2 regions of the Nocardia sp. CA-145437 genome follow, and region 1 is predicted to be linked to the other one. Evidence: riboswitches for the same ligand, from Rfam matches in the RefSeq annotation. Region 1 holds a riboswitch; the other holds the start of a gene.

What was found. Region 1 has a riboswitch for ZMP and ZTP ahead of glyA (serine hydroxymethyltransferase). Riboswitches for the same ligand answer to the same signal wherever they lie in the genome.
Region 2: linked by a shared signal. The riboswitch ahead of ACQPYY_RS17555 (hypothetical protein) and the one ahead of glyA (serine hydroxymethyltransferase) in region 1 are both predicted to bind ZMP and ZTP.

The regions. Positions count from the first base shown of each region.
Region 1 is NZ_CP191204.1:6,196,547-6,211,046, forward strand. It holds gene xseA (exodeoxyribonuclease VII large subunit) at 1-100, shown strand, start outside; gene ACQPYY_RS28815 (exodeoxyribonuclease VII small subunit) at 100-324, shown strand; gene ACQPYY_RS28820 (DUF4245 domain-containing protein) at 374-955, opposite strand; gene glpX (class II fructose-bisphosphatase) at 1,162-2,193, shown strand; gene ACQPYY_RS28830 (class II fumarate hydratase) at 2,349-3,740, shown strand; gene ACQPYY_RS28835 (isocitrate lyase/PEP mutase family protein) at 3,829-4,581, shown strand; gene ACQPYY_RS28840 (FAD-dependent monooxygenase) at 4,598-5,776, opposite strand; gene ACQPYY_RS28845 (TetR/AcrR family transcriptional regulator) at 5,883-6,611, shown strand; gene ACQPYY_RS28850 (limonene-1,2-epoxide hydrolase family protein) at 6,661-7,083, shown strand; gene ACQPYY_RS28855 (acyl-ACP desaturase) at 7,293-8,150, opposite strand; gene ACQPYY_RS28860 (PhoH family protein) at 8,368-9,768, opposite strand; gene ACQPYY_RS28865 (DUF488 domain-containing protein) at 10,012-10,383, opposite strand; gene ACQPYY_RS28870 (hypothetical protein) at 10,406-10,678, shown strand; gene ACQPYY_RS28875 (hypothetical protein) at 10,703-11,029, opposite strand; gene ACQPYY_RS28880 (glutaredoxin domain-containing protein) at 11,091-11,399, shown strand; gene glyA (serine hydroxymethyltransferase) at 11,460-12,818, opposite strand; ZMP/ZTP riboswitch at 12,865-12,950, opposite strand; gene ACQPYY_RS28890 (DUF885 domain-containing protein) at 13,237-14,433, opposite strand.
Region 2 is NZ_CP191204.1:3,745,857-3,760,356, reverse strand. It holds gene ACQPYY_RS17590 (phosphoribulokinase) at 1-80, opposite strand, end outside; gene ACQPYY_RS17585 (class 1 fructose-bisphosphatase) at 127-1,203, opposite strand; gene ACQPYY_RS17580 (AAA family ATPase) at 1,220-2,296, opposite strand; gene ACQPYY_RS17575 (ribulose bisphosphate carboxylase small subunit) at 2,322-2,744, opposite strand; gene ACQPYY_RS17570 (form I ribulose bisphosphate carboxylase large subunit) at 2,758-4,206, opposite strand; gene ACQPYY_RS17565 (LysR family transcriptional regulator) at 4,330-5,205, shown strand; gene ACQPYY_RS17560 (hypothetical protein) at 5,347-6,213, shown strand; gene ACQPYY_RS17555 (hypothetical protein) at 6,173-6,640, opposite strand; ZMP/ZTP riboswitch at 6,669-6,748, opposite strand; gene ACQPYY_RS17550 (polyketide cyclase) at 6,827-7,312, shown strand; gene ACQPYY_RS17545 (MspA family porin) at 7,337-8,062, opposite strand; gene ACQPYY_RS17540 (MFS transporter) at 8,621-10,387, shown strand; gene ACQPYY_RS17535 (MarR family winged helix-turn-helix transcriptional regulator) at 10,414-10,848, shown strand; gene ACQPYY_RS17530 (FAD-binding oxidoreductase) at 10,878-12,383, opposite strand; gene ACQPYY_RS17525 (hypothetical protein) at 12,551-12,700, opposite strand; gene ACQPYY_RS17520 (helix-turn-helix domain-containing protein) at 13,011-14,171, opposite strand; gene ACQPYY_RS17515 (hypothetical protein) at 14,350-14,500, shown strand, end outside.

The sequences.
Region 1 (14,500 bases):
CGGCACTCAGCTCCGTATCCGGGTGGCCGACGGCGCGATCTCCGCCGCGGCCCTCGGCTCCCAATCCCTGGCTCCCCGCCCGACCCGGAAGGACTCCTGATGACCGACGACGAACGCACCGAGATCGCCGGGCTCGGCTACGAGCGCGCTCGCGACGAGCTCGTGAACGTGGTCAAGATGCTGGAGCAGGGCGGCATGGATCTGGACGAGTCGCTGGCGCTGTGGGAGCGCGGCGAGGCGCTGGCCACCCGCTGTGAACAGCATCTCGCCGGTGCGCGCAAGCGCGTGGAAGACGCCCTGGCGCACCGCACTTCGGCGGAGTAGACGGCGCTGCGCCGGACGGGCCCGGACAGCGGGCCCGGCGCCGCCGGGATCAGCTGCGCGGCAGCGGCTGGGCCTGGCCGATGGCGGTCGACAGCGTGTTGAAGGCCGCCCCGTTGCCCGCGCCCTTGATCAGGATCCGGACGTCGCCGAAGTCGGAGATCCAGGCGGGCTCGGAGCCTGGTTCGGCGAACACGCTCCACTTGTGGTCGCCGCGCTGCTCGCTGCCGGTGGCGACCTTCACGGGCGCGTACTTCTTGGCGAGCGCGTCCACACCGGCGTTGGACTGCGTCAGCTGCATGTAGGTGCCCTCGGGGCTGATGAACCCGACCGTGCTGAGTTCGCCGCCGCCGGTGCCGGTGATGGTGTCGTGGCTGCCGGAGTTGGGGGTCCACTTGTCCGGGCCGCTGTCGGGGAGGACGGGCAGCCGGATCGGGAACGACAGGTGCCGCGCGTCGTCGGTGAGGGCGGTCTTCACATCGAAGGCCGGAATCTGGCCCTGTGTCGGCCCCTTCGTGGTGAAGGAGCACTGGCTCGCGATGCCCGCGATGACCAGGCAGATCAGCACCAGCGGGAGCAGGGACCAGATGAGGTCCCGGTAGTCGTTCTGGCTGCGCGGCTTTTGGTACGACACGCACACAGTATCCACGGCACTCGGATGCGACCCGGCTCACACTGCCGTCAACGAATCCCCGCGGTGCCGTCGACGAACCCGTTCGGGTCGGGCGTTTCCCGTAAACGTCCACGACCAGCGCGAAAGTGAAACGTCAGTACTTGCGTGGAGCCCAAAACCGCAATGCGACAATTTACGCAGCAGTTGACAACAAGGAGGCTCCTCTCATGACCGCATCCAGCCGCCGCGAGGCACCGGACCGCAACCTCGCACTCGAGTTGGTCCGGGTCACCGAGGCCGGCGCCATGGCCGCGGGCCGCTGGGTAGGCCGGGGTGACAAGGAAGGCGGCGACGGCGCTGCCGTGGACGCCATGCGTCAGCTGGTCGCGACCGTCTCCATGCGCGGCATCGTGGTGATCGGTGAGGGCGAGAAGGACGAAGCGCCCATGCTGTACAACGGCGAGCTGGTCGGCGACGGCACCGGCGCCGAACTGGACTTCGCGGTCGACCCGATCGACGGCACCACCCTGATGTCGAAGGGCTCCCCCGGCGCCATCTCCGTGCTGGCGGTCGCCGAGCGCGGCGCCATGTTCGACCCGTCGGCCGTGTTCTACATGGAGAAGATCGCCGTCGGCCCCGACGCCGCCGATGTGATCGACCTGGGCGCGCCGATCGCGGAGAACCTGCGCCGGGTCGCCAAGGCCAAGAACTCCTCGGTCTCCGACCTCACGGTCTGCATCCTGGACCGCCCCCGCCACGCCGAGCACATGAAGGCCGTGCGCGACGCGGGCGCCCGCATCCGCCTCATCTCCGACGGTGACGTGGCCGGCGCGATCGCCACCGCCCGCCCGGAGTCCGGCGTCGACATGCTGATCGGCATCGGCGGCACCCCCGAAGGCATCATCGCCGCGGCCGCCATGCGCTGCATGGGCGGCGCGCTGCAGGCCAAGCTGGCCCCGAAGGACGACGCCGAGCGCCAGAAGGCCATCGACGCCGGCCACGACCTGGACCGCATCCTGAACACCACCGACCTGGTCTCCGGTGACGACGTGTTCTTCAGCGCCACCGGCGTCACCGACGGTGACCTGCTCAAGGGCGTGCGCTACTACGGTGGCGGCGCCTACACCCAGTCCATCGTGATGCGCGCCAAGTCCGGCACCATCCGCATGATCGACGGCTTCCACCGCCTGACCAAGCTGCGCGAGTACGCGTCGGTGGACTTCGTCGGCGACGAGCACGCCACCCCGCCGCTGCCCTGATCGGCATCGCCAAACTGATTGCCGCCCCGGTGGATACATCCACCGGGGCGGCTTCATTCTTCCGGCGCGCAGGTGGCCTATTCCCGGCCTGCGTGTGCCGATTCCCTCAGGCGTGGCACTCCCGCGAGGCGCGGGACGGGCCTAGGGTCGAATTCATGACCGAGTACCGGATCGAGCACGACACGATGGGTGAGGTTCGTGTCCCCGTCGACGCCCTGTGGCGCGCGCAGACGCAGCGCGCGGTGGAGAACTTCCCGATCAGCGGACGTGGCCTGGAGCGCGCGCAGATTCGCGCGCTCGGCCTGCTGAAGGCGGCCTGCGCCGCCGTGAACCGCGATCTGGGCTTGCTGGACAAGGCCAAGGCCGACGCCATCATCGCGGCCGCCAACGAGGTCGCCGACGGCCGCCACGACGACCAGTTCCCGATCGACGTGTTCCAGACCGGGTCCGGCACCAGTTCGAACATGAACGCCAACGAGGTGATCGCGAGCATCGCCGCCCGCGACGGCGTCACCGTGCACCCCAACGACGACGTCAACATGTCGCAGTCCTCCAACGACACCTTCCCCACCGCAACGCATCTCGCGGCCACCGAGGCAGTGGTCAAGGAGCTGATCCCCGCCCTGGACCATCTGCGGCTGGCCTTGCAGGACAAGTCGCGGGAGTGGAAGTCGGTGGTCAAGTCCGGCCGCACGCACCTGATGGACGCGGTCCCGGTCACCCTGGGCCAGGAGTTCGGCGGCTACACCCGCCAGGTCGGCGCGGGCGTCGAACGCCTGCTCGCCACTCTGCCCCGCGTCGGTGAGCTGGCCATCGGCGGCACCGCGGTCGGCACCGGCCTCAACGCGCCCGCCGGTTTCGGCGCGAAAGTCGTTGCGGAGCTGACGAAGGCGACCGACCTCGACCACCTGTCCGAGGCCCGCGACCACTTCGAGGCACAGGCCGCCCGCGACGCCCTGGTGGAGCTGTCCGGCGCGCTGCGCACGGTCGCGATCAGCCTCACCAAGATCGCCAACGACATCCGCTGGATGGGTTCGGGCCCGCTCACCGGCCTGGCCGAACTCCAGCTCCCGGACCTCCAGCCCGGCTCCTCGATCATGCCCGGCAAGGTGAATCCGGTCCTCCCCGAAGCGGTTACGCAGGTGGCGGCGCAGGTCATCGGCAACGACGCCGCCATCGCCTGGGGCGGCGGCAACGGCGCGTTCGAGCTGAACGTCTACATCCCCGTGATGGCCCGCAACGTCCTCGAGTCGATCCGCCTGCTGGCCAACGTCTCCCGCCTGTTCGCCGACAAGTGCGTGTCCGGCCTGGTAGCCGACGTGGACCGCCTCCGGCACCTCGCGGAATCCTCCCCGTCCATCGTGACCCCGCTGAACTCCGCCATCGGCTACGAGGAAGCCGCCGCCGTCGCCAAGCAGGCCCTGAAGGAGCACAAGACAATCCGCCAAACGGTCATCGACCGCGGCCTGATCGGCGACAACCTCTCCCTCGAGGAACTCGACCGCCGCCTGAACGTGCTCTCGATGGCCAAGGTCGACGGCAACTGACCTCGGCACCGCCCGGCACCGGCGTGCGACCGGTGCCGGTGGCGCAGTCCACCTTTCGCCCACCGACACCGTCAGGCAGGATCGAATCATGAGCCTCGAGCAGCAAGCCGCCGACTTTCTCGCTCTTCACCAGCCCGGTGATCCCGTCATCCTGCCGACCGTGTGGGATGCCTGGTCCGCGACTCTCGTACGGGAGGCCGGGTTCTCGGCGATCACCGTCGGGAGCCATCCGCTCGCGAATTCGCTGGGGAAGGCGGACCGGGAGGGGATGACGTTCTCCGAGGTGACCTCGCGGATTCGGGAGATCACGGCCGCGGTGGACATTCCCGTCTCGGTGGATATCGAGTCCGGGTACGCGCAGAAGCCGGCGACTCTGATCGAGGGTCTGCTGGAGGCCGGGGCGGTTGGTCTCAATATCGAGGACACCGTGCACAGCGAGGGTGGCCGGCTGCGGGAGCCGCGGGAGCATGCGGATCTGGTCGGTGAGTTGCGGCGGGCCGCCGACGCGACCGGGGTGCATGTGGTGGTGAACGCGCGCACCGATGTGTTCCTGCGTCCCGATACCGGGACTCCGGCGGAGCGGTTGGACAGCGCGCTCGAGCGGTTGCGTCTCGCCGCGGCCGCCGGGGCCGACGTGCTCTATCCGGTCGGCCGGCACGAGCCCGAGGTATTGCGGCGGCTCACCGGGGAACTGCCGTTGCCGATCAATTCCATCGGCATCCCCACCCAGGGCGGACGGGAGTACTTCGCCGAATTGGGTGTGGCCCGGGTGAGTTTCGGGCCGTTCCTGCAGAACGCGCTGACCGATTACGCGAACGGGCTGTTCGGGCCCTGGCGTTGACCCGACAGCGGCTGGCTCAGTGGGAGACCAGCGCCGGGTAGTCCCGCAACTCGATGTCGTTCTTCGCCGAATCGGCGTACTTCAGCATCATGTCGAAGGCCCAGGATCCCAGGAACCAGTTGCGGAAGCGCAGGCCCAGGGCGGTTTTCGGGGCCAGGAACGGGCCGGGGCGGGCGTCGTCGGCCTTGCGCAGGTAGCGCTTCATGATGTCCTCGTAGCGGGCGAAGGCGACGGTGTGGTCACCGTCGGCGACGGCCAGTTCACCGGCCAGGACGTACGCGCCGACGACGGCGAGCCCGGTGCCGAATCCGGCGAGGGTGTTGCCGTAACCGGCGTCGCCGACCAGGGCCACGCGTCCGGAGACGAAGTTCTTCATCGTCACCTTGCTCAGCGAGTCCAGGTAGAACCCGTCCAGGTGCGGGAGGTCGGCCAGCATGGCGGGCACGTCGCCGCCCATGCCGGTGAACTTCTCGGCGACGATCCGGCGCTGCTCGTCGAAATCGTCTCGGGAGTACTCGAGTTCGGGTGAGGCGAACATGTACATCTGCGCGGCCTTCGCCCCGCCGTCGACGGCGAGCCGCCCGGGCGCGGTCCAGCCGTGGGACACCGCCCGCTCGCGCGATCCGTCGGCGTCCTCCCACGGCGACGCGCCCGCGAGCGCGTAGTAGTAGCCGCGGTAGGCGAGGAATTCGGATTCGGGCCCGAAGGCCAGTTTCCGTATCCGCGAGTGGATTCCGTCGCAGCCGAAGACCAGGTCGAAGCGCCGGGCCGGGGCATGCGCGAATTCGACGTCCACGCCGTCGGCGGTCTCGGTGAGCGCGGTGACGGTGTCGCCGAACAGGTATTCGCAGGTGTCGGCGGTGTGCTCGTACATGATCGCGGCCAGGTCGCCGCGCAGGATCTCGATGTCGCCGCCGGTGAAGTCGCCGGAGATGAGGGCCCGCTGCTGCCCGGACTCGTCGAGCATGACCATGTCGGTCTTGCCGGTCTGGCGGCGTTCGATGTCGGCGAGCACGCCCATCCGCTCGAGCACGGTCATGTGAGTCTCGCCGGTGAAGTCGATGGCCTGTCCGCCGGTGCGCAGGGCGGGGGCCTTCTCGACCACGGTCACCTGGAAGCCGTAACGGTGCAGCCAGTAGGCGAGAGCGGGACCGGCGACGCTGGCGCCGGAGACGAGGACGGTGGTGTTGCGCATAATGGTGACCCCTTCAGTAACTGCGTCCCTCGGACGCTGTTGATGATTAATAGAGTATGGTGGACGCAGTTAGGTGTCAACTCGGAAATCCGGAAGGATGGCGACCATGCCGGCACCCACCACCCGCGAACTGCTCTGGGGCACCCCCGACCGCCCCCGGCGCGGGCCCAAACCCTCGCTCACCCTCGAGCGCATCGTCGCCGAGGCCGTCGACCTCGCCGACGCCGAAGGCCTGGCCAGCCTGTCCATGGCCCGGCTCGCCGAACGGCTCGGCTGCGCCAAGATGGCCCTGTACCGCTACGTCCCCGGCAAGACCGAGCTCACCGCGCTCATGCTGGACGCCGCCCTGAGCTCGCCGCCGGAGAACCACACCGACCCCGCCGATCCCGAATCGTGGCGGGCCTACCTGCGGGAGTGGTCCGGGACCTTCTTCGGCAATGCCGTCGCCCACCCGTGGCTCAACGAACTGGCCACCGGCGTCCGCGTGATGGGCCCCAACGAGCTGGCCTGGCTGGAGACCGCTCTCGCCGTGCTGGACCGCAGCGGCCTGACCCACGCGGAACGCCTCGACACCGTCGTCCTGCTGCTCAACCACGTGCGTGGGATGGGCCTGCAGACCGGGACCGCGGGCGCGGACCTCGAGGGCGAACTGGCGCGGGAGATGACCGCGGTGTTCCTCACCCAGGCCGACCGCTTCCCGCACGCGGCGGTGGCGCTCGCCGAGGCCGTCCCCGGTACCGGGAGCGCGGCCGCGGCGGGCCGCGACAACGCCCTCGACTACGGCATCGAGCGCATCCTGGACGGGGTGGCGGCGCTCATCGCGACACGGCGGTAGTTGCCGGGAATGTCTGTGCCGCGGCCCGGATTCGGCTTACGCTCGGCAGATGGCGGAGCTACCCGAGCTGAAGCAGGATCCGGTCACCACCGTGCGCGAATTCTTCGCGGCGCTGGAGATGAACATCGTGCCCGAGGCCCTCGAACTGGCCGACCCGGGCATCGTCTGGAAGAACACCTCGCTGCCCGACGTGCGCGGTATCGACCGGGTGCGCTGGGTGCTGGGCCTGTTCAACAACCCGCGCTTCGGCTTCCGGGCCGATATGCACCACATCGCCGCGACCGACGACGGGGTGGTGCTCACCGAGCGCACCGACTACCTGCGGGTGGGCCCGATCGAGATCGCGTTCTGGGTGTGCGGCACCTTCGAGTTCCGCAATGGCCGCATCACGCTCTGGCACGACCATTTCTCGTGGGAGAACGTCCTGCGCGGCACGGCGACCGGCGTGGTGCGCGCGATACTCCCGCACTGAACCGCGCAGCACGGCGCCGACCCGTGAAAGCACAACGGCGGCCCGTGAAAGCACAACGCCCGCCACGATTCTCGCGGCGGGCGTCGGCATCGAAACCGCGCACGAGGCGCGGCGTCAGGTCGGGTACCCCGGCGATTCCGGGGCGCGGCAGGCGGTTCGGTCGCGGCGGCTGTCCTGGCGCCTCGACCGGTCCGGCTGCGTCGGCTGGTTCAGGGGCGCAGGTGGGCCAGTTCGGCCCGCGCCTTCTCCCCGTCCTCGCCGAGGTCGGTGCGGGTGAAGACCTTCCACTGCTCGAGCAGCGGTCCGAACACCAGCTCGGGCTCCCGGGCGCGGTCGTAGATCCCGGCCGCGGCCAGCACCTCGTCGCTGGAGCGGCCGTCGGACAGTTCGATCACCGGCACCTGGAAGTCGGCGACGCGGTCGGCGATGGCGCGCAGGGTCTGGTCGGGGGCCAGGTCCAGGGCGGCGGAGATCAGGTTGGCGAAGAAGACGGCCTGCAGCTCGTCGTCGGCGGCCAGGCGGTCGGCGATCGACGCGACCATGACGTCGCCGGCGAGGCGGGCGGTGTTGCGGTGCCGGACGGCGGCGGCGGCCTCTTCGAGGGCGGACACGGCGAGCACCTCGAGCAGGTGCATGCCGGGACGGTTGAAGCTGGCGGTCATGGCCGCCATGCGCATGCGCTCCAGCGCGATGGGGTCGACGGCGCGGGTGACCATGAGGAAGTTGCGGATGAGGATCTCGTGGCGGTTCTCCTCGGCGGTCCAACGGCCGACCCACCGCCACCACGGGCCGGTGCGCAGGTGCTTGCCCAGCTCACGGTGGTAGGAGGGCAGGTTGTCGGCGATCAGCACGCTCACCGTGAGGGCGGTCTTGGCGACCTCGCTCAGCTCGGATTGCGCCGGGTCCCAATCGGTTCCGCCCATGGCCTGGAAGTTGCGGCCGTCGGACCACGGCACGTAATCGTGGGGCTGCCACTCCGGGCTGGCGTCGATATGCCGTGTGAGGTTGGTCTCCACCTCCGCCGCGAGTGAATCCAGCAGGTCCCGATCGGCCAAAACGTTGTGCACGCGAACAACCTAGCGGCAGATCGGCTACCGCGGGGATCTTCGCGAGTATTCGTCTTCGCTATGGCCGTTCCCGGGTCCGGTACGCCCGCGCGGGACGCCCCGGATCGGCCGGGCTACTTCTCGGTGACCGTGGTCTTGTTGTCGACCCAGGTGATGCCGCCGCCCGGCCGAAGGGCGCGTGGCTCTCCGGCCGGGCGGGTGAACTACCTACCGAATCTCAGGAATTCGGTCCGAACTCCTCCAGCATCTCGGTGACCAGCGCCGCGATCGGCGACCGCTCACTGCGGGTGAGGGTGACGTGCGCGAACAGCGGGTGCCCCTTGAGCTTCTCGATCACCGCGGCCACGCCGTCGTGCCGGCCCACCCGCAGGTTGTCGCGCTGGGCCACATCGTGGGTGAGCACCACTCGCGATCCGCTGCCCAACCGGCTCAGCACGGTGAGCAGCACATTGCGTTCCAGCGACTGCGCCTCGTCCACGATCACGAAGGAGTCGTGCAGCGAGCGTCCGCGAATGTGGGTGAGCGGCAACACCTCCAGCATGCCGCGCGCCTGCACCTCCTCCATCACCTCGGGGCTGGCCAGCCCCTCCAGGGTGTCGAAGACGGCCTGCGCCCACGGCCCCATCTTGTCGGCCTCCGAGCCCGGTAGGTAACCGAGCTCCTGCCCGCCCACCGCGTAGAGCGGGCGGAACACCACCACCTTCCGATGCGTGCGGCGCTCCAGCACCGCCTCCAGTCCGGCTGTCAGCGCCAGCGCGGATTTACCGGTACCGGCCCGCCCGCCGAGCGAGATGATGCCGACGCTCTCGTCCAGCAGCAGATCCAGTGCGATCCGCTGTTCGGCCGAGCGCCCGTGCAGTCCGAACGCCTCCCGGTCGCCGCGCACCAGCTGCACCCGCTTGTCCGGGGTGACCCGGGCCAGGGCGCTGCCGCGCGGGCTGACCATGCGAATCCCGGTGTGGCAGGGCATGTCCCGCGCCTCGTCGAGATCGAGGACCGAATCGGCGTAGAGCTTGTCGACGGTGGCGGTGGCCACCTCGAGCTCCACCATGCCGGTCCATCCGGAGATGACGACATCCTGGGCGTGGTATTCCTCGGCCTGCAGGCCGACCGCGCCGGCCTTGACCCGCAGGGGTATGTCCTTGGATACCAGCGCGACCCGCTGGCCCTCGGCGGCCAGGTTGAGCGCGCACGCCAGGATGCGGGAATCGTTGCTGTCGGTGCGGAATCCGACGGGCAGTACCGCGGGGTCGGTGTGGTTCAACTCCACCTGGAGTGTCCCGCCCTGGGTGCCGACCTGCACCCGCTGATCGAGCCGACCGTGCGCCAAGCGCATATCGTCGAGCATGCGCAGCGCCTCGCGAGCGAACCAGCCGAGTTCGTGGTGGTGGCGTTTGGCCTCGAGCTCACTGATCACCACCAGCGGCAGCACCACGTGGTGCTCGCCGAAGCGGGTCAGGGCCCAGGGGTCGGACAGCAACACCGACGTGTCGACTACGAAGGTTTTCGGTCCGGAATCGGACGACTGCGAGGCGCGAACTCCCCGTGTCGTGGGCCGCGGGCTCTGGTCAGAGCCGGCGTCCCTGGTGGGAGCGTTGACGGAGCGTGCATCAGTCACGGTGGGCTCCTTTGCCACTCGCGCGACACCGCGCGAGCGTTCTCGCTGGGCCGGTCAGCCTTGGGGTCGTACGACCCGAGGGCCGGGTGCCGGCCCCCTCGTACTGAGTTGCTCAGTCACGATCAGGACCTCCCGTACGAGCCACACCTACGCGGCCCGCACCCCCGACGCTACCGCCGAATTCGCGATCCGGCCGCCCGTCTATCGGGCACATTCGTGAAGATCGGGTTAACGGGAGTCCCGTTAGGGTGTTTCGCCCAATTCCGCGAGAAGCACCGGGACATGGCTGTGCTCCGGCTCTTTCGTGGCCGTGACCAGGGTCAACGGACCGGCCGCGGCCTCCGCCCGGAGGTGCGCCAGACCTTCGCGGGCCGCATCGGCGTCGAGCTCGATTCGATACTTGCGCTCGAACTCGGCACGGCGTGTCTCCGGCGCGGCGTGATACCACTTGCGAAGTTCGTTCGACGGGGTCACGTCCTTGGCCCATTCGTCAATGGCCGCTTGCTGTTTGCTGATGCCGCGCGGCCACAGCCGGTCCACCAGCACGCGGCGGCCGTCGGCGGCATCGGGGGCGTCGTAGACGCGCTTGACCCGGTATCCCGGTTGCTGTGTCATGGCCTCCATTACAGTCGAGACCATGGCCGAAACTCCGGATCTGGCGACCCTGTCCACCAAGGAATTGCACGACCGCGCCGTGAAGCTGGCCGCCCGCCACGGTGACGTGAAATTCCTGTGGCAACTGCTCAAGGCGATCCCCGGCGCGGAGGTCGCCGCGGGCAAACAGGGCGAGGGTGAAGTCGACATCTGGAACACCGCGGCCCTGCTCGACGACTACTTCCACGCCGGTGAGGGCAAACTGGGCGAGGTGCTGCGCCCGATGTACGTGGACTACCTCACCAAGCACGCCTGAGGCCGGGAATCCCCGGCCTCCGAGTCAGGAATCGCCGAGCGGCGTGCCGTGCAACCCCGTGAGCACGGCACGCACGAACGGCGCGAATCCCTGCGGCCCCGAGGCGAAGTCCTTCAGGTGGACGGTGGTGCGGTCACTGGATTCGAAGACGGCGCGCACGATGCGCAGCCGGTCCTCGAGGTCCAGGCCCGCACCCATGATCACGTGGTCGATCGGGGTGCGCGCCAACGTGTCCCGCAGATCGGCCAGCCCGGTGCCCGCGTGGAGATCGACCTCCGGGAGGTCGACGCGCTCGCGCACCTCGTCCACCACGGCCGACGTCAATCCCAGCAGTAAAACGGTCGTCGTCATCCCCGCCTCCGATCCCCTTGCAGCATAGGCCGTTCCGTCGCCGGGGTCCTACACTCCGAGAATGAGCGCTGATGCCACCGCGGAGCTGATCGTCTACCGGCGTCCCGGCTGCCCCTATTGTTCGCGCATGCGGCGGGTCCTCAACCGGCACGGCATCGTTCACCGTGAGGTCGACATCTGGCAGGACCCCGACGCGGCGGCGTTCGTCCGCTCGGTGGCCGACGGCAACGAGACCGTGCCCACGGTCGTGTTCCGCGACGGTTCGACGGAGCGCAACTGGGTCAACCCGCATCCCAAGGAATTGATCGCCACCGTCTCCGCCGACGCTCCCCAGCTCACCGGCGGCCCGCGCAGGTTCTGGACCTTCTGAAACGACGAGCGCCCGCCGCGATCGTGAGATCGCGGCGGGCGCTTGACCGTTCGGCAGCTGTCAGCCCAGCAGACGCCAGTCCTCGAGGCCGTCGTACAGCGGGAAGTCCTGGGCCAGCTTGGAGACGCGCTGACGCAGAGAGTCCAGGTCGGCGGAGCCGGTCAGCGCGGCGGCGATGATCTCGGCGACCTCGGTGAACTGCTCGTCGCCGAAGCCGCGGGTGGCCAGGGCCGGGGTGCCGATGCGCAGGCCGGAGGTGACCATCGGCGGGCGCGGGTCGAACGGAACCGCGTTGCGGTTCACGGTGATTCCGATCTCGTGCAGGAGGTCCTCGCCCTGCTGGCCGTCGAGCTGCGAGTTGCGCAGGTCGACCAGCACCAGGTGCACGTCGGTGCCGCCGGTCAGGACGGTGATGCCCTTGTCCTTGGCGTCGGTGGCGGTCAGGCGCTCGGCGAGGATCTTGGCGCCGGAGATGGTGCGGGCCTGACGCTCCGCGAACTCCGCGCCGCCGGCGATCTTGAAGGCCACGGCCTTGGCGGCGATGGCGTGCATGAGCGGGCCGCCCTGCTGACCCGGGAAGACCGAGGAGTTCAGCTTCTTGGCGAACTCCTGCTTGGCCAGGATCAGGCCGGACCGGGGGCCGCCCAGGGTCTTGTGCACGGTGGAGGACACGACGTCGGCGTGCGGGACCGGCGACGGGTGCAGCCCGGCGGCGACCAGACCGGCGAAGTGCGCCATGTCGACCCACAGGTACGCGCCGACCTCGTCCGCGATCTCACGGAAGGCGGCGAAGTCCAGGTGGCGCGGGTACGCCGACCAGCCGGCGACGATCACCTTCGGGCGGGTGTCGCGGGCGATCTTGCGGACCTCGTCCATGTCGACGCGGTGGTCTTCCTTGGACACGCCGTAGGCGTGCACCTCGTACAGCTTGCCCGAGAAGTTCAGGCGCATGCCGTGGGTGAGGTGGCCGCCGTGGGCCAGGTCCAGGCCGAGCAGCTTCTCGCCCGGGTTCATCAGCGCGGACAGGACGGCGGCGTTGGCCTGCGCGCCCGAGTGCGGCTGGACGTTGGCGAAGTCGGCGCCGAAGAGCTCCTTGACGCGGGCGCGGGCCAGATCCTCGACGATGTCGACGTTCTCGCAGCCGCCGTAGTAGCGGCGGCCCGGGTAGCCCTCGGCGTACTTGTTGGTGAGCACGCTGCCCTGTGCCTGCAGGACCGCGCGCGGCACGAAGTTCTCCGAGGCGATCATCTCGAGGGTGTCGCGCTGGCGAGCGAGTTCGCCGCCCATCGCGGCCGCGACCTCGGGGTCGAGTTCGGCGAGGGACTGGCTGTTCACAGAGGCGCTCGTCTGGGTCGTCACGTCGCCGAGTGTATTGGCCGCCGCCGCGGAGTCGGTCAGTGGGTTCAGGGAATCGCGCATGGCGCACCTCCGTCGTCCGGGTACCCCGAATCGGGATTCGGGGATCGCCAGGCACCCAGGCGCGCGGTGCCGGACTTGGGGTGCTTCCCGGTGGTTACTTCCACCTCGAGTGCGCCAGTCGCGGTCCTCCCATCCTAGCCAACGGCGTTAACAGTCCTTCGAGTGGACAGAATCACAGATACAGGCTATGGCGGAGCAACAAATCTGGGTAAGGTGACGCACGGCTGACCCAGATGGGTCAGTGTCCTTGCCCCTACCCAGATTTCGAGGATTCATCACATGCTGTTCAACATCGCGACCGGTGGCCCGACCGACATCCTGTTCACCCTGCTGAAGACCCTGTGCACCATGTCCTCCGGTGGCGCGTCCTGTGCCTCCTGGGGCGCCTGACCCGTTCCGGACCTTCGGGGAGTACCCCTCACATGCGGCGGATCGCGCCGGGCGTGAGGGGTTCGTCCAACAACCGGCGGAAACGCTCGGACCGCTCGGCGGCATCGCCCGCCCGGTCCAGCCAGCCGCCCAGTAGTCGATAGCCCTCCACATAGGTGGAGATGTAGGCCCGCCACAGCGGTGAGGACAGGAAGCGCAGCGACTGTGTGGCCCGCTCCGGCGTGACCAGGCTCCAGCGCTGCAGATACTCCGCGACCTCGGTCGAATCACGTTTGCGGTCGTGCAGCAACAGCGCCGCATCCTGGCGCACACTCAGCAGGTTCGCCGACGCCGTCGAAATCCGCTCGGCGCGTTCGCCATCGAAACGCAGGCCGAGATCCGCGTAGATCTCCTGTGCCCAGCGGCCCCAGCCCGGGCCAACGATCGACTTCAGGGCCAGATCGGCCAGCCCCTCCGCCATCAGGCACTGCGGGGTGTTCACCACGAACAGCGTCTGCTCGTCCTGCCCGGCGCCGACCAGTCCGGCCTCCTTGCGGCAGTGCTCGGTGTGGTGGCCCGGGTAGGACTCGTGCGCGATCAGCCCGGGCAGCTGCGACAGGTGCTGCTTGAGATCGGAGTTGATGGCCACCCGGGACTGGTAGTTGCCCAGGTAGTAGTTGAAGCCCGACCACGGCTTGTCGCCGACCACTTCGTATTCCACGTGCTCGTTGTCGGGCAGCGGATAGCGGTCGCGGACCAGTTCGCGCAGCGCGCCGGAGAAGGCGGCCACGCATTCCTTCAGGCGTTCGGGCGGGATCTCGTCCTGACGGCGGTGCGCGGAGATGCGGTCGAGCAGCGGTCCGTCGCCCGCCAGCACCTCGTCGAGCTGCCGGTGGGCCTCGCGGTAGTCCTCGGTGTCGCCCGGGGCGATGTCGACGTCGAAGTAGGCGCTCACCTCCTCGACGAAGGAGATGTCCTCCCCCGCGAACTTGCGCCCGGAGCATTCCAGCGCCCGCAGGTGGACGTCGAGGAATTCGACGCGCTCCTCGGACAGGCCCGCGTCGGGCAGTTCCTTGCGCAGGCCCGCGGCCTGGTGCGCGAGCTCGCGTGGTTCGGGCTTCGGCGCGTTCTCGACCTCGCGGCGCAGGGCCGGGTCGCCGGTGTAGGCGTCGACGAATCCCTCCTCCAGCCGGTCGAAGGCCAGTCCCAGCCGTAGATACTCGGTCACCAGGGGATGCGCTGCCATAGCTCGACCCTAGGTGATTCTCAGCGCTCGAGCGGCCCGGATCCCGTGCCGCGCAGCCTCACCCGAC
Region 2 (14,500 bases), 2.5 Mb from region 1:
TCCTGGAAGGTTCGCGTGACGCTGGTCGTCCCCGCACCGGACGACCCGGTGATCGCGACCACGGGATGTTTGACCGACATGGCACCTCCTCGATTGCCGGACAGCAGGTTTCGCGCGCCCGGCCGTTCAATGACGGGCCGCGCGGAACAGTGAGCGGGAACCGAAGAGCGAGGCGTCGAAGCTGGGCCCCTCCTCCGGTTCGCGGTGATAGCGCTCGATCCGCTCGACCTCGTTGCGGGAGCCGAAGATGAACGGCACCCGCTGATGCAGTTCCTCGGGCCGTACGTCCAGCACGCGTTCGTGCCCGGTGGAGGCAGCTCCCCCGGCCTGCTCGACCACGAAGGCGATCGGATTGGCCCCGTACAGCAGCGAGACCCGGCCCGGCCGTTCGGGATTGCGGGTGTCGCGCGGATACATGTAGAGCCCGCCGCGGGTGAGGATGTGGAAGGTGTCGGCCACCAGAGAGGCGACCCAGCGCATATTGAAGTCGCGCCCGCGCGGCCCGTCCACGCCTTCGAGGCATTCGTGGACGTAGCGGCGCACCGGGCGCTCCCAGAACCGTTCGTTGGCGGCGTTGATCGCGAATCCGGAGGTGTCGTCCGGGATGCGCATGCGCGGGTGGGTGAGCACGAACGCGCCGACCTCGCGGTCGAGGGTGAACCCGTCCACGCCGTTGCCGGTGGTCAGCACCAGCATGGTCGCGGGCCCGTACAGCGTGAAGCCCGCGCAGACCTGCTGCACGCCCGGTTGCAGGAAGTCGTGCCCGGCCGGGACGCGCCCGTCCTCGGGTGCGCGCAGCACGCTGAAAATCGTGCCGACCGGCAGGTTCACGTCGATATTGCTCGACCCGTCGAGCGGGTCGAAGGCGAGCAGGTACTTGCCGCGCCGGATCTCGGTGGGCACCTGATGGCATTCGCGCATCTGCTCCGACACCAGGGCGGCCAGCGGTCCGGTCCACTGGCTTTCCGACACCATGATGTCGTTGGCGATGGCATCCATCTTGCGATGCACCGTGACCGGCAGGTGGCCGGCATCGGAGGCGCCCAGGGAGCCGACGATGGCGCCCCGGGTCACCTGATTCGCGATGATCTTGGTTGCGGTGGCGAGCACGTTCAGCAGCGCCGAGAACTCCCCGGAGGAGCCGGGATGCTTGTGCTCCTGCTCGATGGTGTACCGGGTCAGGGTCTTCAATCCTTCGGGCACAGTCCCTCTCATTCCCTCATGGAGATGCCCCCTCGTCGGCGAGGGCGTCCGTGAACACACTGCTGCCGAGGACGTCGCTGTCCGTCAGGGTGATCAGATCGGTGCGGCCGACCGGCCGATGCAGTTCGACCAGGCGTTTGGCCTGCCGCAGCCGGCAGCGGTCGAGGGCATTGCGCACGCTGCGGGCATTGGCGAAGCGGGGGCGGGCCATGCGCAGCTCCAGGTAGCGCGAGAAGGATTGCGCGGCTTCGGGATCGAAGCGGAAGTTCTCCTGGCGCACCATGAGCTCGCCGATGGCCATCAGCTCGTCGTGGGTGTAGTCGGGGAACTCGATGTGGTGGGCCACCCGCGAGGACAGGCCGGGGTTGGCGGAGAAGAAGGTGTCCATCCGGTCCGGATAGCCGGCGAAGATGACCACCAGGCTGGTGCGCTCGTTCTCCATCTCCTGCAACAGGATCTCGATGACCTCCTGCCCGTAGTCGCGCTCGTTCTCGGGGCGGAACAGGTAGTAGGCCTCGTCGATGAACAGCACTCCCCCGGCGGCCTTGGCCAGCGCCTCCTTGGTCTTGGGCGCGGTGTGGCCGATGAACTGGCCGACCAGGTCGTCGCGGGTGACGGTGTGCACCTTGGGTTTCCGGATGTACCCGAGGGCGTGCAGCATCTCGGCCATGCGCAGCGCCACGGTGGTCTTGCCGGTGCCGGGGCCGCCGGTGAAGCTCATGTGCATGGTCGGGCGGGTGGCCTGCAGGCCGAAGCGCTGGCGGGCCCGATCGATGAGCAGCAGGGCCGCGATCTCGCGCACCCGGCGTTTGACATTGGCCAGGCCCACCAGTTCGGCGTCCAGGCGGGTGAGGGTGTCCTCGACGTCCTTGCCCGCGACGTCGGTCGACAGATCCAGGACGGCGTCGTCGGCCAGCGGTTCCAGTAGGTGGCCGGCCGCCACGGTGTCCTCTGGTCGGGGAGACGCGTCGGCGGCCGGACCGCGCAGCGGGCCGGGGCTCGTGGCCCCGGGCCGATGCATCTGGAACCCGCCCGCCGGGCGGCCGGCTGCAGGCTGCCGACCGTCCGATGCCGCGGGGTGTTCCGAGCTCACGATAACCTCCTGATCCGAAAGGTGTTCAGCCGCCGTATCTTTGGCCGGAGCGCTGATCCGACGAGTAGGCGTGGAAGCCGTAGCGCTGGCTGCGGTCCGCGCCCTCGGTGCGGTCGAGGCGGAAACCGGGTTCGTCGGCCGGGCGCTGCACGATGAAGCTCAGCGCCGTGGTCTGGCGGCCGTAGGAGGCGTCGTAGGCGTTGACGCGAATGTAGTGGCGCGGGAACGTGGCCCGGCAGGCGTTGATCTCGGCGAGCACACCGTCGGGCTCGTCCAGATCGAACAGGGGCAGGCCCCACATCTCCCAGTAGTTGTTGCGCGGGTGCGGATCGTCGGTGTACTCGATCGACACCGGCCAGTTGTTGAGCAGGGCGTAGCGGACCTGGGCGGCGATCTCGGTGTCGTCGAAGTCCGGCAGGTGCGAGAAGGTGCCTTGGCGCAGATGCATGGTGGCTCGACTTTCAGCGGGAGGCCGTGGGGACGGCGTCGGGGGCGTCGGTGGAGGTGTATTCGAAGGTGACGTCACCCCAGGTCTGCAGGGCGACCTCGAGCGGGCGGCAGCTCTCGGCGGAGCGGCGCAGCACGTCCGGGCCCTCCTTGAGCAGATCGCGACCCTCGTTGCGTGCCTTGACCACCGCTTCGAGCGCGACCCGGTTGGCCTCCGCGCCCGCGGCGATGCCCATCGGGTGGCCGATGGTGCCGCCGCCGAACTGCAGGATGGCGTCGTCGCCGAACAGGTCCAGCAGCTGGTGCATCTGGCCGGCGTGGATGCCTCCGGAGGCGACCGGCATGACGCCGGGCAGGCTGGCCCAGTCCTGGTCGAAGAAGATGCCGTTGACCGGGTTCGTGGGGATGTGGTTGTCGCGCAGGGTGTCGTAGAAGCCGCGCACGGTGTGCGGGTCGCCCTCGAGCTTGCCGATGACCGTGCCCGCGTGCAGGTGATCGACGCCGATCAGCCGGCACCACTTGGCCAGGACCCGGAAGCTGACGCCGTGCGTCTTCTGGCGGGTGAAGGTGGAGTGCCCGGCCCGGTGCAGATGCAGCAGCATGCCGTTGGTGCGCGCCCACTTCGAGATGGACTGCATGGCGGTATAGCCGACCGTCAGGTCGATCATGATGATGCAGCTGCCGAGCGATTTCGCGAACTCCGCGCGCTCGTACATGTCCTCCATGGTGGCGGCGGTGACATTGAGGTAATGGCCCTTCAATTCACCGGTTTCGGCGATGGCGCGGTTGACGCCCTCCATGGCGAACAGGTAGCGGTCACGCCAGCGCATGAACGGCTGCGAGTTGATGTTCTCGTCGTCCTTGGTGAAATCGAGTCCGCCCTTGCAGGCCTCGTACACCACACGGCCGTAGTTGCGCGCGGAGAGCCCGAGTTTCGGTTTCACCGTCGCACCCAGCAGGGGGCGGCCGTATTTGTTGAGATACTCGCGCTCCATCACGATTCCGTGCGGCGGTCCCTGGAAGGTCTTGACATACGCCACGGGAATACGCATATCCTCCAGTCGCAATGCCTTCAGCGGTTTGAAACCGAATACATTGCCGATCACCGAGGACGTGAGGTTCGTGATGGATCCCTCCTCGAAGAGGTCCAGATCGTAGGCGACGTAGGCGAAGTACTCGCCCGGGCGACCCGGCACCTCCTCGACGCGGTAGCACTTGGCCTGGTACCGGTTGTGCGCGGTGAGACGGTCGGTCCAGACGACTGTCCAAGTGGCGGTGGAGGATTCACCGGCGACGGCCGCCGACGCCTCGATCGGGTCGACGCCGTCCTGGGGTGTCACCCGGAAGACCGCGAGGACGTCGGTGTCCTTCGGCTCGTAGTCCGGGTTGTAGTATCCCATCGACGCGTACGACTGCACGCCCGGATCCCACCGGCTGCGCTGATCATCGTCAGATCCGGCCATCTTTCCTCCTGCGAACCGGGTTGGGTCACTTGCGATTCCCAGGATGACGGGCCCGTTAACGACAAACAATTCGATTGTTTCTGTTCTCGCTCAACCTTTTCGTCGGGTTTGCTACCGTTGAGTATGGGTACGGTGAGCGCGGTGCGCATGGAAACCTTTCTCGCCGTTGCCAAGCACTCCAGCATTCGCCGCGCCGCCGCCCAGTTGCACATCACCGAGGCCGCCGCCTCCGCGGCCGTAGCACACATCGAGAAACAACTCGGCGCGAAACTCGTGACCAAATCCGGGCGCGGCATCGCGCTCACCGAAGCCGGGCGGGTGTACGCGGATTACTGCCGCACCATCCTCGGTCTGATGAAGGAGGCGCACGCCGCCGTCCGGGAAGCCGAGACCGGCCGGCTGCGCATCGGCGTCGTCGCCACCGCGGGCGAATACGTCCTGCTCCACCTGCTGGCGTCGTTCCGAACCCGGTATCCCGATATCGAATTGGGTCTGTCGATCCACCCCCGTGACGTCCTCTTCCTCGAACTCACCCACCACGAAACCGACCTCGTGGTCGCCGGTCGCCCGCCTCGCGACACCGGCCTCATCACCCGCGCCCGCCGCCCCTGCCAACTCGTCGTCGTCGGCGCGCCCTCCCGCTGGCCCGACCCCTGTGACGCCACCTGGCTCCTGCGCGGCAAAGGTTCGGGCACCCGAGACACCACCCTCGCCCTCTTCGACCGCCTCCAAATCCACCCGCCCACACTGACTCTCGGCACCCACGGCGCCGCCCTGGCCGCCGCGCGCGAGGGTCTCGGCATCACCCTCATCCACTCCGACGCCGTCGCCGCCGACCTCGCCACCGGCCGCCTGGAGATCCTCCCCGTCGAGGGAACCCCCCTCACCCGCCCGTGGCACGCGGTCACCACCCGCACCCCCACCCCCGCCGCGCGCCTGTTCCTCTCCCATATCACGGACCCGGATCGAGTCGGCGACAAAGCATTTCGTGGTGTCTGAGGTCGTCGGCGATCGCCTGACAGGACACTGTGGAGGCTGTACTCTCCTCGCAAACGGAGCGGTACGTACTCCGTTTTTCGGCCCAGCCGGGGGAGATGAGTCATGGCTGGCGTACTTGATGGTGCCCGCTTCCATACGACGGTGGTCGTCGCGCTGCGACTCGCGGCGGTCGCCAGGGCACCGGCTCCCATCGACACGGGTGACCTGCTGGTGGCGTTGATGCGGGCGGACGGATCGGGTGACTGGTCACGGATCTGCTTGGACACCGGAGATGCCGACGCGATCGAGCGCAAGGGCATGATCGATCGGCCGAGCCGGGGCGCAGGGCGGTGGGAGAACGTGCGGCTCACCGATCAGTGTGCGATCGCCCTGGAGGTGTCCGGGCGGTTGGCGACCCGGTACCGCCTGTGGCCGATCCCGGTCGGGTTGGTCGTCCTCGGGTTGATCGCCGATGAGTCCGCGGCGGCCGCCCGGGCACTGCACGCCGGTCTGCAGCGCCGCGAGTTGATCGACCGCGTGCAGTCGGATGTGCTGGGTTCGATGCTCGACAGGATCGAGCACACGCTGCCGACGGTGCTGCGCGAGGCGGGCGTGGCGTCCTATCAGGCCCAACCGGTTCACCGCCCGGCGGCGCCGCGCGCACCATCCGCCCGTCGAACGAGGAACGTCCCCCAACGGCAAGCGCCCTCCGCGGAGCCGGGAAAGCGGGAATCCACCCTGATCATGGTGGCGGCGCTGGCCATCGCAGGCGTATTCGTGTTCGTGCTCGCCATGGTGTTACGTGCGCCCCACACGGATCCGCCGGCGCGACAGCCCAATTTCACGCTCGTCCGGCCCAGTTTCGTCCAGCCCACGATCTCCTACGCTCCCCCTACCGTCGTTCGTCCCCCCGGTCCTGCCGACCCGGCCACGCGGACCGCGGCATCGGTTGCGACGCGGTCAGGTGCCGGTGGCCGGGGCAGGTGTGTCAGTGGTGGAACATGCGGAGCTCGGTGCGCGCGAGGGTGATCCGGTGTTCGCGGCAGGCGGCGATGATGGCGTCGGACACCCCACCGCCCAGCAGGTCGGCCAGCTCGTCGTCCACGGGCGCGGACACCGCGATCATGTCGCCGTACGAGGAGCGCGGATCGGCGTCGCGAGCTCGAATGTAGGCGGCGGCAACCGATCCGAGGCCGGTGTCGCCCAAACCCCAGGACTCGCGCAGGGTTTCGTCGAGCTCCCCGTCGAGCGCCGCCCCGGCGGGTGAGACGTGCTTGAACGAGGTGGCCGCCACCCGGCCGGTCGCGGCCTGCGCCTCGGCGACCAGCTGCCAGCCATTGAGCAGGTCCAGATAGTTGATCAGCGACGCGGAACCGTGCAGCACGCGAATGTGTTCGGCGCTGCGGTCGACCACGCGGGCTCGCTGATGGGGATTCATGCCGTACCGAAGATCCATGACGGGGCCTACTTCCCGAACTCGAGTTCGGGAGCACCCAGGCGGACGACGCTCCGATACGCGCTTCCTCGTGGTCCGATCCACGTCACGCCAGTCGCGACACCACTGTAGCCCGCGTGGCCGCGGTTTCAGGATCGGGCGTGCACCGGGTCGCGCCGTCTCGGTACGCGTGCGTAGAATCCTGTTGTGTCAGAACAATTTCGAGTGCAGCGGGCCGTTGCCGCGTCGGCGGCCGACATCTTCAGCATCCTCAGCGATCCGCAAGGTCATGTCTCCATCGACAGCTCCGGCATGCTGATGGCGGCCAGCGGAGACCCCGTCAACGCCACCGGTGACACTTTCGTCGTCCACATGGACCGCGAGGCCCTCAACGACTACCCGCTGGGGCTGTACGACGTGACCGTCGAAATCGTCGCATTCGAACAGGACAAGCAGATCGCCTGGACCGTTCGCGGCCGAGTCGAACCGGGCCACGTCTACGGCTATCTCCTCGAGCCCATCGAAGCGGGCACCCTCGTGACGTCCTACTACGACTGGTCCGCTGTTCCCCAGGAATTCAAGGACGCCGATATCTTCCCGGTCATCCCCGAAAGCGCTCTCCGCGCCACCCTCGGCATCCTCGCCCGCACCGTCGCCCCGGGAAAGCCCCGGCCGGAACTGCCTTCGCCGTAGGGCGGCCCGGGCGACTGGCCGCGTTCAGAAGGTGAACTGGTCGCCGTAGGCGGTGGTCTGCACCACACCCTTCGAGGTGGCGACCGTGGTGGTGACGAAGGGGACCGCCGACACCGGCGAAGCACATTGGGCGACGTTCAACGCGGCGTTGTTGAACGCGATCTGGTACGGCCACTCGGTGGCGCTGTCCAGGGCCGCGGTCGCCGTGGTCGTGGTGGTGACCTGGCCGGGCCCCATGGTGGCCGTCAAGACTTCCGTTACGCCCAGCGCCCCGCCCACGCTGGGTCCGAGACTGATGTCGGGCGGGGTGACCGAGGCGCTGGGCGCGACCGTCCCACTCGGCGGGCTGACGGAGACGCTCCCGGGGGTCACCGACGGGGCGATGGCGGCGGCCAAGCCTTGGTTGGGTTCGATACCGACGGTGACGCCGCCGGCCACACTGATCCCGCAGCCGAGGATGAACCCCGCGACGGCCTGACCGGACGTGATCGGGCCACCGTCCACGGTGACCGAGTAGCTGCCCGACATCTGCGCGGCATGGGAGAACGTCATCAGGAAGTTCGGTGTCCGGTTGCCGGGCGGATTCACCTCGACGGTGTCGACCGACGCCACGACATGCACGCCCGCGGATGACATGTCCCCGCCGGGCGGCTGAGCCCGGACCGTATCGGCACCCCAGGCCCACAGGCTCGCCAGGGTCACACCGGCCACGGCTGTTCCTGCCGCGGCGGCCATGAGCGCATGTCGCATAACCGGATCCTGTTCTCGTTCTCGAAAAGGTGTACGAGCTCGATACCGTTGGCGCAGGTCCCGAATAGCAGCGTAACTGCAAATCGTGCCGAACCGGTGCGCTGCGACACGCGTGTCGACCGGCCCGAATCGATGGTGACGGATCTGCGATCAGGGCGGGAATCCTTGTCGCACAGAAGAAGCCGGCTTGATGTGCATTCCGGTTGCTCCCCGCGGAGTCCGAGGCTCGACGGATTCGGGTACGCGTCCGCGCGGCGCGAAGGCCGGCCAGTTGCCCGGTGGGCAGACGTCGCCGGAGTAGGCCGGGTCGAGGGCGCTTTCGACCAGATGGTCGACGGTGGGCGACCGCGGAAGGATGCCGTGGCCGAAAGTGTTTGCGAGGCAGGGCAATTCCCCTCCGTGAAACCGGCGCCCGCCGCCGCGTCCGTTCGCGAAAACCATGCAATGCTCTGTTTTCAGCCGCGAGGCATTCCACTGAGTGAGGCAAACCCGATTTCATTAGTTAGCAACATGCAACTATATTGGGGAAGTTCGTTCGTAGACTCGCGGGAGGCTCTGATGGCTGCGGCCCCTACCACCGGATTGGATGCCGGTGACGTCCAGACCATTCGGAGACGACTCCGGATCGAGCACGATCACCCCAGGTACAAGTGGGTGGCCCTGTCGAATACGACGCTGGGCATGCTCATGGTCACCATCAACTCCTCGATCGTGACGATCTCGCTGCCCGACATCTTCCGCGGCATCGGGCTCAACCCCCTGGAACCGGCCAATGTCAGCTACCTGCTGTGGTTGATGATGGGCTTCCTGCTGTCCTCGGCCGTGCTGGTGGTCATGTTCGGGCGGCTCGGCGACATGGTCGGGCGGGTGAAGATCTACAACTACGGGTTCGTGGTGTTCAGCCTCGCGGCCGTCGCGTTGTCGTTCGATCCGTTCACGCACGGCGGCGGCGCGGTATGGCTGATCGCCTGGCGCGTGATCCAGGGCGTCGGCGGCGCCATGCTGATGGCCAATGCCAGCGCGATCCTCACCGACGCCTTCCCGGCCGACGAGCGCGGGTTCGCGCTCGGGATCAATCAGGTCGCGGCGGTGGCCGGTTCCTTCCTCGGTCTGCTCATGGGTGGCGTACTGGCGCAGTGGGATTGGAAGGCCATCTTCTGGGTGAGCGTGCCGTTCGGCATCATCGGCACCATCTGGTCGTACCGCTCGCTGCACGACAATGGCCAGCGCAATCCGGGATCACTGGACCTGCCGGGCACCATCACGTTCGCGCTGGGCTTGACCGCGCTGCTGACCGGCATCACCTACGGCATTCAGCCGCACGGGGATTCGAAGACCGGCTGGACCAACCCGTGGGTGCTGGGCGCGGTGATCGGCGGCATCGTCCTGCTGGCCGTGTTCTGCGTGATCGAATCCAAGGTCGCGCAGCCGATGTTCAATATGTCGCTGTTCAAGAACCGGGCGTTCGCGCTGGGCAATATCGCCGGGCTGATGTCCTCGCTGGGCCGCGGCGGTCTGCAATTCATGCTGATCATCTGGCTGCAGGGCATCTGGCTGCCGCTGCACGGGTTCTCCTTCGAGCAGACGCCGCTGTGGGCGGGCATCTACCTGCTGCCGCTGACCGTCGGATTCCTCATCGCCGGCCCGGTTTCGGGCAAGCTGTCGGACCGGTACGGCGCGCGGTTGTTCGCCACCGCCGGCATGCTGATCACCGCGCTGACCTTCGTGCTGCTCGTCGTGCTGCCGGTCGACTTCGACTACTGGGTGTTCGCGCTCGTCATCGCCCTCAACGGCCTCGGGTCGGGCATGTTCGCGTCGCCGAACACCGCCGAGGTGATGTCCTCGGTGCCCGCCGCGCAGCGCGGTGTGGCCTCCGGTATGCGCGGCACGCTGTTCAACGGCGGTATGGCGTTGTCGATCGGCCTGTTCTTCTCGCTGATGATCATCGGCCTGTCGAATACGCTGCCCGACGCCATGAATTCGGGCCTGCAGGAGCAGGGCGTGCCCGCGCCGGCCGCCGAGGCGATCTCGGACATGCCGCCGGTGGGCAGCCTGTTCGCGGCCTTCCTCGGCTACAACCCGATCAAGGAATTGCTCGGCCCCACCGGCACTCTCGACCACCCGGGCGTGCACGGCGACGTGCTCACCGGTCAGGAGTTCTTCCCGCACTTGATCTCCGGCCCGTTCCACTCGGGTCTGGTCGTGGTCTTCCTGGGAGCCGCGATTATGATGCTGATCGGCGCGGCGGCCTCCTGGTTCGCCGGTAGCCCGACTGTCACGGACGAGGCGGCCGAATTGCGTGAAGCCGCCCGCGAGGGAATCTGACGGAGGAGATCACGCTGTCCGAGCCTATGGGTGTCGCCGACCCCGACCAGCTCACCGAGGCCGCCGAGCTGTACCACTCGATCGGCCGCCTGCTGCGCTTGTTGCGTACCTCCGGCGACCTCGGGGCGCTGAGCCCCGGCGCGGCGTCCGCCCTCGCGACGGTCGCCCGTTCGGGCCCGCTCCGCCTGGGCGACCTGGCCTCGATCGAGCGGGTCAGCGCCCCCACGATGTCTCGCATCGTGACGGGCCTGGAAAAGGGCGGATTCCTCACCCGCGACGCCGATCCCGAGGACGGCCGGGCCCAGCTGCTGACCGCCACCGAGGCGGCCCACAACCTGGTCACCGGCCTCACCTCGGCCCGCATCCAGCGTTTCGCTCTCGCCCTGGAGTCCCTGACGCCCGCCCAGCGCGAATCGGTCAGTTCCGGCCTCGACACCCTCATCCAGGCCCTCGACCAGTAGTGGGGGCTCCCCCGCCCCGAGGGGCGGGGTCAGGTGGTCAGGACCGAGCGGATGCGGTTGTCGGGGTCCACCAGACCGCGGAGGTTCGCCAGGCGGGGGTAGTTGGTGCCGTAGTAGCGAGACAGTGGGTCGCCCGGCTCGAGATAGTTGATGTAGGCGCCGACGGAGTCGGGAGCCATGATGGCGTGCGCGTCGGCGATCCAGGCCAGGGCTGATTCGTGCGGGATGGGTTCGTACGCACCCCATTCGACCAGAGCGGCGTGGTTGCGCCAGGGGAACGCGGTCGCGTCGGGGGCCAGGTCGCTGATCGCGCCGTCGAGGGCGTTGATCTGGACCCAGCCGGTACCGCCGACGCTGGAGTAGCGGGTGACGACCTCGAGGATACGTCCGATGGTGTCGGGGGTGAGGTCGGCGACGATATCGGAGCCGTTGGTGAAGGCGGCGCGCGGCTGATCGGCGGTGCCGCCCGCCAGGTAGAGGACCGCTTCCAGGTGGGACAGGGTGCGGGGTTCGACGATGCTGGGGGCGAAGCCGATGGCGTCGACCAGTTCGGCGGTCGCGGTTTCGCCGGTACCCGCGGGACAGACCAGCTGCATCCAGCAGTGCATACCACCCTGGCCGTCGGCATCGATGCTGACATCGGCCCACTGCTCACGCGGGGCCGAGCGCAGCCACTGCTGCCAGCCCGCGATGACGATCGCGGCTTCCTCGCCCTGGAAGGTCAGGCGCACTACGTCTTTCGGCGTCGCCGGGATGGTCTCGAAGGTGAACGAGGTGACGACGCCGAAGTGCGGGCCACCGCCTCGCAAGGCCCAGAACAGATCCGGGCGGATGGTGGCGGAGACCTCGGTGATGGTGCCATCGGGCAGGACCACGGTGGCGGCGGTGAGCCGGTCACCGGTGAGGCCGTGGGCGCGGGACTCGTTGCCGAGTCCGCCGCCCAGGGTGAGACCGGCGATGCCGACGCCGGGGCACATGCCGGAGGGCAGGCTCAGCCCGCCGTGGTCCAGTTCGCGATAGATGTCGTAGAGGGTGTGGCCGGGCGCGATGACCGCGGTGCCGCCCTCGGTGCGAATGCCCTGCATGCGCCGCACGTCGATGACGAGTGTGCCGGTCGCCGTGGACATTCCCGCGTACGAGTGGCCGCCGGCGCGGGCCGCCACCTGGAGGTCGTTCTCGGCCGCGAACTCGAAGGTGGCGGCGGCGTCCTGGGCGTCCGCGATCTGCACGATCGCCTCGGGCATCTCGTTGTCGAAGCGAGTATTGAAGACCTCCTTCACGCCCGGATACCCGTAGTCCCCCGGCAGGACGACCCGCCCGCGCAGTTTCCCTTTGAGCTCACGCCATTTCGGGTCGACGCTCCCGCTGCTCGATCCGGAAGCGCTGCCCAGGTCTCCGGCGTTCGCTCCGGAGGACCCGGTATCGGGTGTCGCATCCGAGGTGGGCAGCCGTGTGGCCCCCGCGAAACCCACACCGGCGACCGCGATTCCGAGAGCTCCGCGCAGAAACACGCTGCGCGAGAATTGGGGTCTCACACCAGCCCCCTCGGTCTGCCGGAGATCCGCTGTGCCGCCGACTTATTCGCTTTCGACATCAAATTTCGCGACCACCTGTTTCCATCGAACGACACGGCACCAATTGATCATGGTTCACCCACCGTTCATTCGTCGAAACGGGTGCTGGCGTGTCCACCGCATGCCGCCTACCGGGACCACATGTCGGCCACCGCATCCGGCGGCACGATCCACCGCGCGAACGTCTCCTCCGGACTGACGATGATCACATCCGCCCGCCGCACCAACTCCCCCGGCACCTCCCCACCCTCGAAATGCTCCAGACTCGGCACGATCACCGCATCCACCCCCAAATTCCCGACCAGCACCCCCAACCGATGCACCGGCCGATCGGTATGCGGCCCGAACACCGCCGTCCGCCGAAGGTCATACCCCAACCGTTCCGCCAACGCCCGAATCCGCCGCTCATCCCACTGCCGTCGTGAGCCGGACACGTCTTCGCGGAGATATCCCAGAGCCCTGGGGTTCATTGCTCGCCCTCTCGATCGTCGAGTGTGCTTCCAGCGGATTCCGAATCAGGATCGGGCCGCGGAGATTCTGCGGCAATGGCACTTTCCGGGGTCCGAACGCGGAAATGCCACGAAGCGATCAGTATTCGAGGTGAATGAGGTCGGCGAGGGCGCGCATCTCCGGGGTGAGGGTTCGGCGTCTGCCGATCAGCCTGGCCAGGAGATCCTTGGCCAACCGCTGCTCGATCAACCAGGGGCGGGCCTCGCCGGAGAGCCGAATCAGGATGTCCAGGGCCGGATCTGGCCGGGCGAGGTCGAGGTGGGCTCGAGCGACGTCGAGGAGGTGCCGATTGCGATTGTCGGAGGTGGGCCGCAGGCCGGTCGGCACGTCATGGGCCAACCGCAGTGCCAGGTCGGGCCGGTCATCGATGACCGCGTTCTCGACGCGCTTCATGGCCACGGTGGCGGGTCCGAAGACCGTCCAATAGTCCTGGTAGCCGCGGGGTTCGCGTTTGACGGCCACGGCGGCGGCCTGTGCGAACCGCATCATGTCATCGGCGTCGTCGGGGCGGTTGTCGCGGATCGCCGCCGCCGACCCACGCAACAGCAGCCAACCCCACGTGGAGAGCTCGCGATCGGTTGCGGTCGAGATCCGTGGCTCGATTCGGTCGGCCCAGTCGATCGCCAGGTCATCGACCTGCTGAAATCGCCGCTCCACCAGGAGTAGCCAGCACAGCGTGACGACAACGGACGCGGCATCGAGTAGATCATCGCTCGCCTGTGCCGCCGCCAGCGCGTGATCGAGAACTCTGCGCGCCGTTCCCAATTGTCGCGTCTGCACCATGACCGATCCGGTCAGCTGGAGAATCCGCGCCCGCAGCACGGGTGAGACACTCTCACTCGCGTCCACCAGATCGGGCAGAACTCGCGCCAGCAGCTCATACCGGTTGTCGTGGTAGAGCCGCACGGCCGCCGCAAGGGATTCGGCCACAGCCTCTTCCGCGTGCGGCTCCACCGCTACATCCGGCCGAGGCGCATCGATCGCTCGCCTGGTGGCGGCCCACAGCTCGCCGTCCCTGCTCTCCGGAGCGCGGGGCGCGGCACCGATGAGCGCGGTCAGCGGGCACCCCAGGGCCACCGCCAACCGCCGCAGCGTCTCGATCCGAGTGTCGTCCCGCTCCCCCTGCTCGATCTTCCGGATCAGTGACACCGAGACAGCCGAATTCGCGGCCAGCTCCCGCTGCGTGAGCCCCCGCCGCTTCCGAACCGATTGCAGCCGCTGACCAAGGTCGCCGCTCATCGCTCCAGACTAGGTCGGCCACCCGGCAGGCGCAGCTGGTACCGGAACGTCCTGAGCCCCAAGCGGTCCGACCGCCGCCGGATTTGTCGGACCCGCGTGCTGAAGTATCGTGTGGCGGCCCGGCCAGTCGGTCTTACCTAGACCTTCGACCGGGCTCTTTCGTGAAAAGGAACAACATATGAAGAAGCTCGCAACGACCTCCCTGGTTGCCCTCGGCCTGATCGCCGCGATGGGCACCGCCCACGCCGGCAAGGACACCGAGTGGCAGGTTGACGGCGGCTACCCCACCGAGGCTGCCTGCGACGCCGACGGCGAAACCGGCACCTTCA